4 regions of the Desulfosporomusa polytropa genome follow, and region 2 is predicted to be linked to each of the others. Evidence: riboswitches for the same ligand, from Rfam matches in the RefSeq annotation. Region 2 holds a riboswitch; each other region holds the start of a gene.
What was found. A riboswitch is a leader RNA that binds a small molecule or an ion and turns the genes downstream of it on or off. The one in region 2 is predicted to bind S-adenosylmethionine.
Positions count from the first base shown of each region.

Region 1 (2,202 bases), 1.7 Mb from region 2:
CAGCCAATGAAATACCTCCTTTAAACTGAATTGAATGTCCAGCAATATTAGTATTACCATTGACCATTAATTAATAAGTTTAGATATTGGCCTCTTTGCGAAGAAGTTCGGCTTTATCAATGTGTTCCCAAGGCAAATCTACATCAGTACGACCAAAGTGGCCATAGGCAGCAGTCTGACGATAAAGAGGACGTCTAAGATCAAGCGACTTAATTATACCCGCAGGTCGTAAGTCAAAATGCTTGTTGATAAGTGCAACAATTTTATCTTCTGGAATTTTACCAGTCCCAAAAGTTTCCACCATAACAGATACTGGACGAGCGATGCCAATGGCATAGGCCAATTGAATTTCGCATTTGTCGGCTAGTCCTGCAGCAACTACATTTTTAGCAACATAGCGGGCCGCATAAGCACCAGACCGGTCAACTTTTGTGGGATCTTTACCGGAAAAAGCACCGCCGCCATGCCGAGCCATACCGCCATAGGTATCAACTATTATTTTACGTCCGGTTAAGCCTGAATCGCCTTGCGGGCCACCCACGACAAATCGACCGGTTGGGTTAATATAGTATTTGGTTTTGGCATCTAATAGCTCTTGGGGAACTATGGGATTTATTACGTTAGCTATAAGGTCTTTTTCAATAGTTTCCCGATCAACGTCAGGACTATGCTGAGTTGAAATTACGATGGTATCAACCCGTACCGGTTTGCCATCTTCATATTCAACAGTGACCTGAGTTTTACCATCTGGGCGCAGATAACTCAGATCGCCATTTTTACGAACTTCGGACAATCGACGTGCCATTTTATGTGCTAAGGCGATTGGCAACGGCATAAATTCCGGGGTTTCGTTAGTAGCGTAACCGAACATCATGCCTTGGTCACCGGCGCCAATAGCATCAATGGCATCCATGTCACCCTGCTTGGCTTCAAGCGCCTTGTCTACACCCAAAGCAATATCAACCGATTGTTCGTCAATAGATAGTAAGACACCGCAGGTTTCGCCATCAAAACCATACTTGGCACGCGTGTAACCAATACTTTTAATAGTTTCACGCACAATTTTGGGAATGTCAACATAGCACTTAGTGCTGATCTCACCTACTACATGTACAATACCAGTAGTAACTAATGTTTCACAGGCTACTCGGGCCTCAGGATCTTGAGCTATAATAGCGTCAAGCACACTGTCGGAAATTTGGTCAGCAATCTTATCCGGATGGCCTTCAGTTACAGACTCTGATGTAAACAGCACACGTTTTGTTGCCATAAATATAATCCCTCCTAACTAGTTACTAAAAAAAGAAACTCCCACAAAGGGAGGTGTGATTTTTCACTCCCATCTCGCGGTTTACCGCCGGAATTGGCACCGTTTTTAGCATAAATATGCTAAATGGTTGCCGCGGTTTCATCGGGCCAGTCCCTCCACCAACTCTTGATGAGTATAGTATATGCAATTGTCACATCAAAGAAATTTTAAACTAAATATAAAAAAAAATCAAGTAGATTTTGTCAGCATTTTGTCAATTTTGTCTATAAGAATTTCTGCTATTTGCTGTTTGCTAAGCTGCGGTAGTTCTTCTATATCACCGTTTTTATGTATAATTTTTACAATGTTGGTATCAATATTGAAACCAGCTCCAGGGAGGGTCACATCATTAGCAACAATCATGTCAAGATTTTTCTTGGTTAATTTCTCCTGGGCGTGAGTCATAAGGTCTTCGGTTTCAGCAGCAAAGCCAATTAATAATTGCTGTTTTTTCTTTTGCCCCAACTCAAATAAAATATCTGGATTTCTAACGAGATTAATGGTTAAGGTATCCCCTGTCTTCTTGATTTTTTGTTCAGCTACCATTTCAGGTCGGTAATCTGCAACAGCTGCAGCTTTGATTACAATATCGACAGTATCAAATTCGTCAAGAACAGCAGCCTGCATTTGAGCCGCTGTTTCTACTCGTTTAATAGTTACCCCCAGTGGAGTTGGTAGGCTTGATGGACCAGAAACAAGTATGACTTCAGCGCCCCGTCTAGCTGCTACCCCGGCAAGAGCGTATCCCATCTTACCGCTCGAACGGTTACCAATATATCTGACAGGGTCAATGGCCTCACGCGTACCGGCCGCTGTAATCAATATACGTTTGCCTTGCAAATCTCGGCAGTTTTGCAACAAAGCAATAACTTTATCGACGATTACTAACGGTT
Region 1 is NZ_AP042400.1:1,598,054-1,600,255, reverse strand. It holds gene ACZ449_RS09290 (heavy-metal-associated domain-containing protein) at 1-7, opposite strand, end outside; gene metK (methionine adenosyltransferase) at 80-1,270, opposite strand; SAM riboswitch class I at 1,337-1,445, opposite strand; gene coaBC (bifunctional phosphopantothenoylcysteine decarboxylase/phosphopantothenate--cysteine ligase CoaBC) at 1,499-2,202, opposite strand, start outside.
Region 1: it holds a riboswitch for S-adenosylmethionine, as region 2 does, so the genes downstream of both, metK (methionine adenosyltransferase) here and metX (homoserine O-acetyltransferase MetX) in region 2, are expected to answer to the same signal.

Region 2 (2,202 bases):
ACTTAACTAATATCGGGCGCAGTAAATGAAAATCAATCAAAAAACCATCATGCCCGTGTGGGCTGTCAATAACAGTATAATCGGTTCGCACACCTGCGCGGCGCATAGCTTCGACCAATTCTTGCTGCTGGTGCGGCGGATATAAAATATCTGAACTTACGCCCACTACCAGCACCTGAGCATCAATACGGGATAAAGCCGCTTCATAGGACGCATAACCAGCACTTACATCGAAAAGATCGAGCGCCCGCAGCAGATAAAGATAGGAGTTTGCATCAAACCTTTTGACAATGCGTGCCCCCTGATAGTCTAAGTAATTTTCCACCTCAAACTGCCCCTTGCGTGTACGACGGCCAAATTTATACGCCATAGATATTTCACTTTGATATGTAATCATCCCCAGTGCCCGTGCAGCCGCCAAGCCCTTTTCCGGACCGGCCCCGCCATAGTAGTTCCCATTTTTCCATTCGGGATCAAGCATGATAGCCTGACGGCCTACGCGGTTATACGCAATGGCTTGCGGTGCTGAATAGCCTGGAGCAGCAATTACAACAGCAGCCTTAATAAAACCTGGATAGCATACCGCCCATTCCAGCGCCTGCATCCCACCCATAGAACCGCCGACTACCATCGCCAGCTGTCGGATGCCAAGTATATCTACTAGCCGTTTCTGTACCCGTACTATGTCGTTTATGGTAATCTCCGGAAAATTAATTCCATATGGCTTACTGGTCGCTGGATCAAGTGAAGCCGGGCCAGTTGTTCCCTGGCAACCGCCCAGCACGTTGGCACAAATAACAAAAAACCTATCCGTATCCAACGGCCGACCTGGGCCAATTAATGCTTCCCACCACCCCGGTTCATCATATTGCTCATGGGCTGCCGCATGGGTATCACCAGTCAATGCGTGGGCGACCAGAATCGCATTATCACAGGCCTCTGCTAGCTTGCCATAGGTTTCATACGCCACAGTAACATCATTTAAACACGAACCACTTGTTACTATAAGCGGATTTTCCGGACTAGCTATCTGTACCAGTTTGAGCTGCGGCCGCCATTTAAAACCAGGAAAAAAGGTAATAACCATGATATAGCCTCCCCTCACAATTTTCTAAATACCCCAATATAAATGCCCCCTCAAATAAAAGAGGGGGCATTTGCTATACATCTAATCCCCTCTCATCTCCCAGGAATAATCTCTGATTCCTGCTGGAATTAGCACCACTGCACAAATATGCCGGTTGCTGGGTGTCATCGGGCCAGTCCCTCGACCTCTCTGGATAAGAGTTAGATATTAAGTTATTAGTAATATATACATGATACTCAACCAGGATACATTTGTCAAGTCAATCTTACGCTCAGTTTACAACTCAACCCATCATTTCTAGAAAAGCTTGCACTCTTGTTTTAATCTGCTCCACATCACCCTGCGAGTAGTCGGTCTCAACCTGTAGGAATGGAGTGTCGCCATTTTTCTTTAAAAACTCTTTAACTACCCGACTTTCTACGTTATAAGTATGACAACCCTGCCAGGTGATATCAACCACACCATCAATTCGATAGTCCGGTATCAGTTTGGCAAGATTCTCAAGGCGAATGGGGTTCGGGCTCATACAAGAACAAGGGGTTGCTAGATATTTCTCGGCAATAGCCTCGAGCGGTGACTTGGTTTCATCGACAAGTGTAACAAACTGCTTCATACCTGAGCAGTTCTCAATGTAGACGACTGCTGCACCACAATCCTCGATAATCTTAATAACCTTTTCTGAGCCGATACCTGTTGGCACGCCGGTAACCAAAATCCGTTTAGCCCCTTTAGGCATAGCGGCTTCGCCTTTGGCAATATTTTCTTGCATATCACTGATCATCTCTTTTATTTGTTGAGCAAATTCCGGCCGGTCGGTAACAAAATTCCGGCCCCACATCAGTTTTAAAAAGTCTTGCCCGGTCATCGGTACTGGGTCATTTTTCATACATTCGGCCAATTCCTGCATCAGGAGTCGCTCTTGATTCAGCACCTTTATGGCTTCTTTGAGCTTTTCATCGGTAATCTTGGTTCCTAGTTCTTTTTCCAGTAGTTCCTTCAATATTCTTACTTCATTTAGCCAGTATGCCTTATCACTATCATCAAGATAGGTCTGTGGCAGTTTCATAACATGCACTGGTTTAAAGGTATTCATGAGCTCAAACATCTTCTTTTTG
Region 2 is NZ_AP042400.1:5,507,926-5,510,127, reverse strand. It holds gene metX (homoserine O-acetyltransferase MetX) at 1-1,087, opposite strand, end outside; SAM riboswitch class I at 1,177-1,287, opposite strand; gene ACZ449_RS27680 (double-cubane-cluster-containing anaerobic reductase) at 1,371-2,202, opposite strand, start outside.

Region 3 (2,202 bases), 1.0 Mb from region 2:
ATAATCCGGGTAAAAGGAATAATAGCTACCATCAGAATAATAAAAGGCGTTGATCTGGCAGCATTCACTATGGCTCCCAATGTCTGATTAAATATAAGATTTTCCTTAATATGACCTTTGCCTGTTACCACCAGGACAACCCCTAAGGGAATTCCAAAAAGCGCTGATACCAGCGAGGAAACAGCCACCATGTAAAATGTTTCTCCTAGTCCCTCAACCAGCAACATGAGCATGTCTTGCGACATAACCAATCACCTCTGTTCTCAAATCTAGATCCTGCATATAACGTAGTGCATTTTGGATATCTTCGTCCTTCCCTGATAGCTCAATCAAGAGCGTACCATAAGGAATATCCTGCAAATGATCAATATTGCCTGATATAATATTTACATCTACAGCAAACCGGCGAATAAGTCCAGCTATAAATGGTTCATTGGTCGCTTCCCCGAAAAAAGATAACCTCATAACAAGATTTCCACCAACTATTGGCGCTTCTGACAACAGCTTTGCTAATGTATCTGGGACTTTGTTATTTACTACTGCTTTAATAAAATCCTGCGCGGTTGCTGATTGTGGATTAGTAAACACATCAAATACTTTACCGATTTCAACCAACTGTCCCCCTTCAATAACGGCAACTTTGTCACAAATCGCTTTAATAACATGCATCTCATGAGTTATTAGAACAATAGTCAGACCTAGTTTTTTATTTATATCTTTCAACAGCGCCAAAATGGATTCTGTAGTCTGCGGATCAAGCGCCGAGGTTGCCTCATCACATAAGAGCACCTTAGGCTCACTAGCTAATGCCCTGGCAATACCTACCCGCTGCTTCTGCCCACCACTAAGTTGGGCTGGATAAACATCTCGCTTGTCTGTCAGGCCAACTAATTCTAATAAAGGTTCTACTTTTTTTTCTCGTTCAGCCCGGTTGATACCAGCTAATTCCAATGGAAAAGCTACATTTTCAAGTACAGTGCGTGCCGAAAGTAGATTAAAGTGCTGAAAAATCATCCCCATACGTTTACGAGCTTCTCGTAACTCGCCCTCAGATAAGGTGATCATATCTTGACCATCAACCAATACCCGGCCAGCAGTAGGGCGTTCCAGCAGATTAATACAACGAATCAGCGTGCTTTTCCCGGCACCGCTTTTACCAATAATACCAAAAATTTCACCCTGCTCTATTTCAAGAGACACATTATCAAGTGCATTTACAGGGCCTGATTCTCCCTGATATACCTTCTGTAATTCAGTTAACATAATCATATTTATATGGTTCCTCCTTTACTTCCTGAAAATAAAAAAGCCTCTTCACAGAAGAAGAGACATAATTAACTAACTATGCTATTCTTCATCTGCCAGGCCCTTACGGGCTTCTGCAGGAATTGGCACCGTTTCGCCTATACAAATGCGTATATGCGATGGTTGCCGCGGCTTCATAGGGCCAGTCCCTCAGCCAACTCTTGATGAAAAATCACTGTATTCAGTTCTTGGAGTTATATTAGCACAAGGTCTAAATGCTGTCAAGGAAAAATTGTAAAGTTGTTATGCTTGCAACAATCTAAACTTTGCGACAACAAAAAACACCTACCAAATAGTAGGTGTTTCAATCAACCAGCAACTTCCTAATCTCCCAGGCCAATCCAACCAAGTACCTTCGGCTACTACGAACGTCCATAGCACCCCATCTGCTTCGTTGTCACTGCGGGCGTCCCCTCCGACGTACTTCCAGTACGACTACGGCGACGTCCTCGCTCCGCCTAGCACCTGGGGCACTCTGAACGTTCTAAACTTTAAGGCAATAAAAAAACACCTACATATATAGTAGGTGTTTTAAAATTAACCAGCAACTTCCTAATCTCCCAGGCCGTTTCCAACCAAGTACCTTCGGCGTTTGTGGGCTTAACTACTGTGTTCGGTATGGGAACAGGTGGAGCCCCACAGCTATCGTCACTGGATATAGTTACGGCTGTTGATAACGCACCATCTGCGTCGTTGTCGCTCCGGGCGTTCCCTCCGACGTACTTTCCAGTACGACTCCGGGTACGTCCTCACTCCGCCTAGCATATGTCACGTTCTGAACAGTCTAAGGCAATACATTGTATTCCCTGAAAACTTCACAGAAGAAAGACTGCGTATTAGGATTCATTGATGTTTGCACTTCATGCAAACGAGGTTTTAAGTCAAGTCCTCGGCCTA
Region 3 is NZ_AP042400.1:4,465,419-4,467,620, reverse strand. It holds gene ACZ449_RS22635 (methionine ABC transporter permease) at 1-245, opposite strand, end outside; gene ACZ449_RS22630 (methionine ABC transporter ATP-binding protein) at 214-1,269, opposite strand; SAM riboswitch class I at 1,352-1,476, opposite strand; rRNA gene rrf (5S ribosomal RNA) at 1,845-1,961, opposite strand; rRNA gene ACZ449_RS22620 (23S ribosomal RNA) at 2,183-2,202, opposite strand, start outside.
Region 3: it holds a riboswitch for S-adenosylmethionine, as region 2 does, so the genes downstream of both, ACZ449_RS22630 (methionine ABC transporter ATP-binding protein) here and metX (homoserine O-acetyltransferase MetX) in region 2, are expected to answer to the same signal.

Region 4 (2,202 bases), 2.5 Mb from region 2:
GGGCCAAAACCTCACCCAATCCCACCAAATCACGGGTAACCATAGCATATTTTACTTTTTGCTGCTCCTGCGGACTTAAGCCACTCTCGTCCATAAGGCCGTTAATGAAAGCAACTTGGCCTAAACCAATCTGAAAATTGGTTAAACCGGCCTCCAGCATGGCTTCAACCGCCAATGCGATAATCTCCGCATCAGCTGCTGGCCCCGGGGCTCCTAAAAGTTCAATCCCTGCCTGGTAAAATTCACACTGTCGTCCAGCTTGCGCTTGCTCATGCCGAAATACATTAGTAAGATAAAATAATCTGAGCGGCAGCGGCCTTTCTTTAAATCTTGTCGCAGCTACCCGCGCAATGGGTGTTGTCATATCAGGACGCAGCGCTAACGTACGATTATTCTTATCAAAAAATTTAAACACATGCTCCTGGATAGCGTTGCCTGTACCTAGTGTTATAGTTTCCATATATTCAAAAGTTGGCGTCACCACTTCATCATAACCCCAACAGGAAAACAGCTCAGCAAGAGCTCCTTCCACAATGCGTTTTTGTTTTGCTTCTCGCGGCAGCAGATCACGTGTTCCATAAGGAATTTGCGGCACAAAATTATTCCTGTTCATTGTGTACACTCCATTCTAATCAGCTGTTATCTACTTTATCCAACACCATTTTATAGCCATCGGCACCATAATACAGACAACGCTTAACTCTGCTGATTGTTGCTGTACTCGCACCGGTTGCAGCAACAATATCATCATAAATAACGCCTGCTTTTAACAGTCGCGCCACTTCCAGCCGCTGAGCCATAGCTTTAAGTTCCCCAATTGTGCATACGTCTTCAAAAAATTGATAACATTCCTCCTCACTGTTTAGCGATAAAATCCCTCTAAACAACTGATCGGTAAGCCTATCTTTTAATTTAGGATTTGCAGGCATAACTACTAGCCTCCCTATAAGTACTTGCTATTTTTATATTTATTCGCTATTTTCCCGGATTTTCCTTCTTTAATACTTTCCATCTTTATTTAATTAAAACGTCTTTTGTAAAATTCCCGTTTTTTTACACCACTTTTTCTGTTGACAGTCTTTCGTAGTCATGTTAATATAAAATTCATAAAATTAAATATTGTTCATCAAGAGCTGGCTGAGGGAATGGCCCAATGACGCCGCGGCAACCATCGTATTTGCGAACGGTGCCAATTCCACAGGATTACCTCCTGGCAGATGAAGAACTGGACAACAAGCCTCTTCGGACTGCCGAAGAGGCTTACTACTTTTCACGAAAGGAGGATCATCTAGTCATTATTATTAGAGATTAGAGATAAGTATTAGGAGGAATTATTCTATGAAAAAGTTTACCCTGTTAGTAATGATTGCATTATTAGCCTTTTCTACCTTTATCGCTGGTTGTGGCAGCAAGAGCACCCCTGCTCCGTCAGCCGCAGATAAGAAAACCATTAAAGTTGGCGCAACTGCCGTACCGCATGCTGAAATTCTCAATGTTGTCAAACCACTGCTTGAAAAAGAAGGCATCAACCTGGTTATTGTCGAGATGAGCGACTATGTCCGTCCCAACATGGCTGTGGCTGAAAAAGAACTAGACGCTAACTTCTTCCAGCACATCCCCTATCTGACCAAATTCAGCGCTGAACGCAAGCTTGATCTGACCTACACCGCTGCCGTACATATTGAACCGATGGGTATCTACTCCAAGAAAGTCAAGAACCTGAATGACCTGCAAACCGGTGCAGCAATCGGCATCCCCAATGATCCCACCAACGGCGGCCGTGCACTAGCCCTGCTAGCCAAAGCCGGCATTATTAAACTCAAAGATGGTGCAGGTGTTACTGCTACTATTAGCGATATCACCGATAATCCCAAAAATGTAAAAATCCGCGAGCTTGAAGCTGCGCAACTACCTCGTTCACTTGATGATCTTACTTTAGCCGTCATTAATACTAACTATGCACTAGAAGCTAAGCTTGTCCCCAGTAAAGATGCTCTGTTTATTGAACAAAAGGACTCTCCCTATGTTAATATCCTTACTGTCCGCAAAGGCGATGAAAACCGTCCTGAAATCCAAAAATTAACTAAAGCCTTAACATCTGAAGAAGTTAAGAAGTTTATTAATGAAAAATATCAAGGTGCCATTGTACCAGCATTTTAATTCTTTCAAAAGAGGCTATGTACGATCTAAGCAAGCAGGGCT
Region 4 is NZ_AP042400.1:2,397,842-2,400,043, forward strand. It holds gene hisZ (ATP phosphoribosyltransferase regulatory subunit) at 1-613, opposite strand, end outside; gene ACZ449_RS13170 (YerC/YecD family TrpR-related protein) at 633-929, opposite strand; SAM riboswitch class I at 1,121-1,224, shown strand; gene ACZ449_RS13175 (MetQ/NlpA family ABC transporter substrate-binding protein) at 1,339-2,160, shown strand.
Region 4: it holds a riboswitch for S-adenosylmethionine, as region 2 does, so the genes downstream of both, ACZ449_RS13175 (MetQ/NlpA family ABC transporter substrate-binding protein) here and metX (homoserine O-acetyltransferase MetX) in region 2, are expected to answer to the same signal.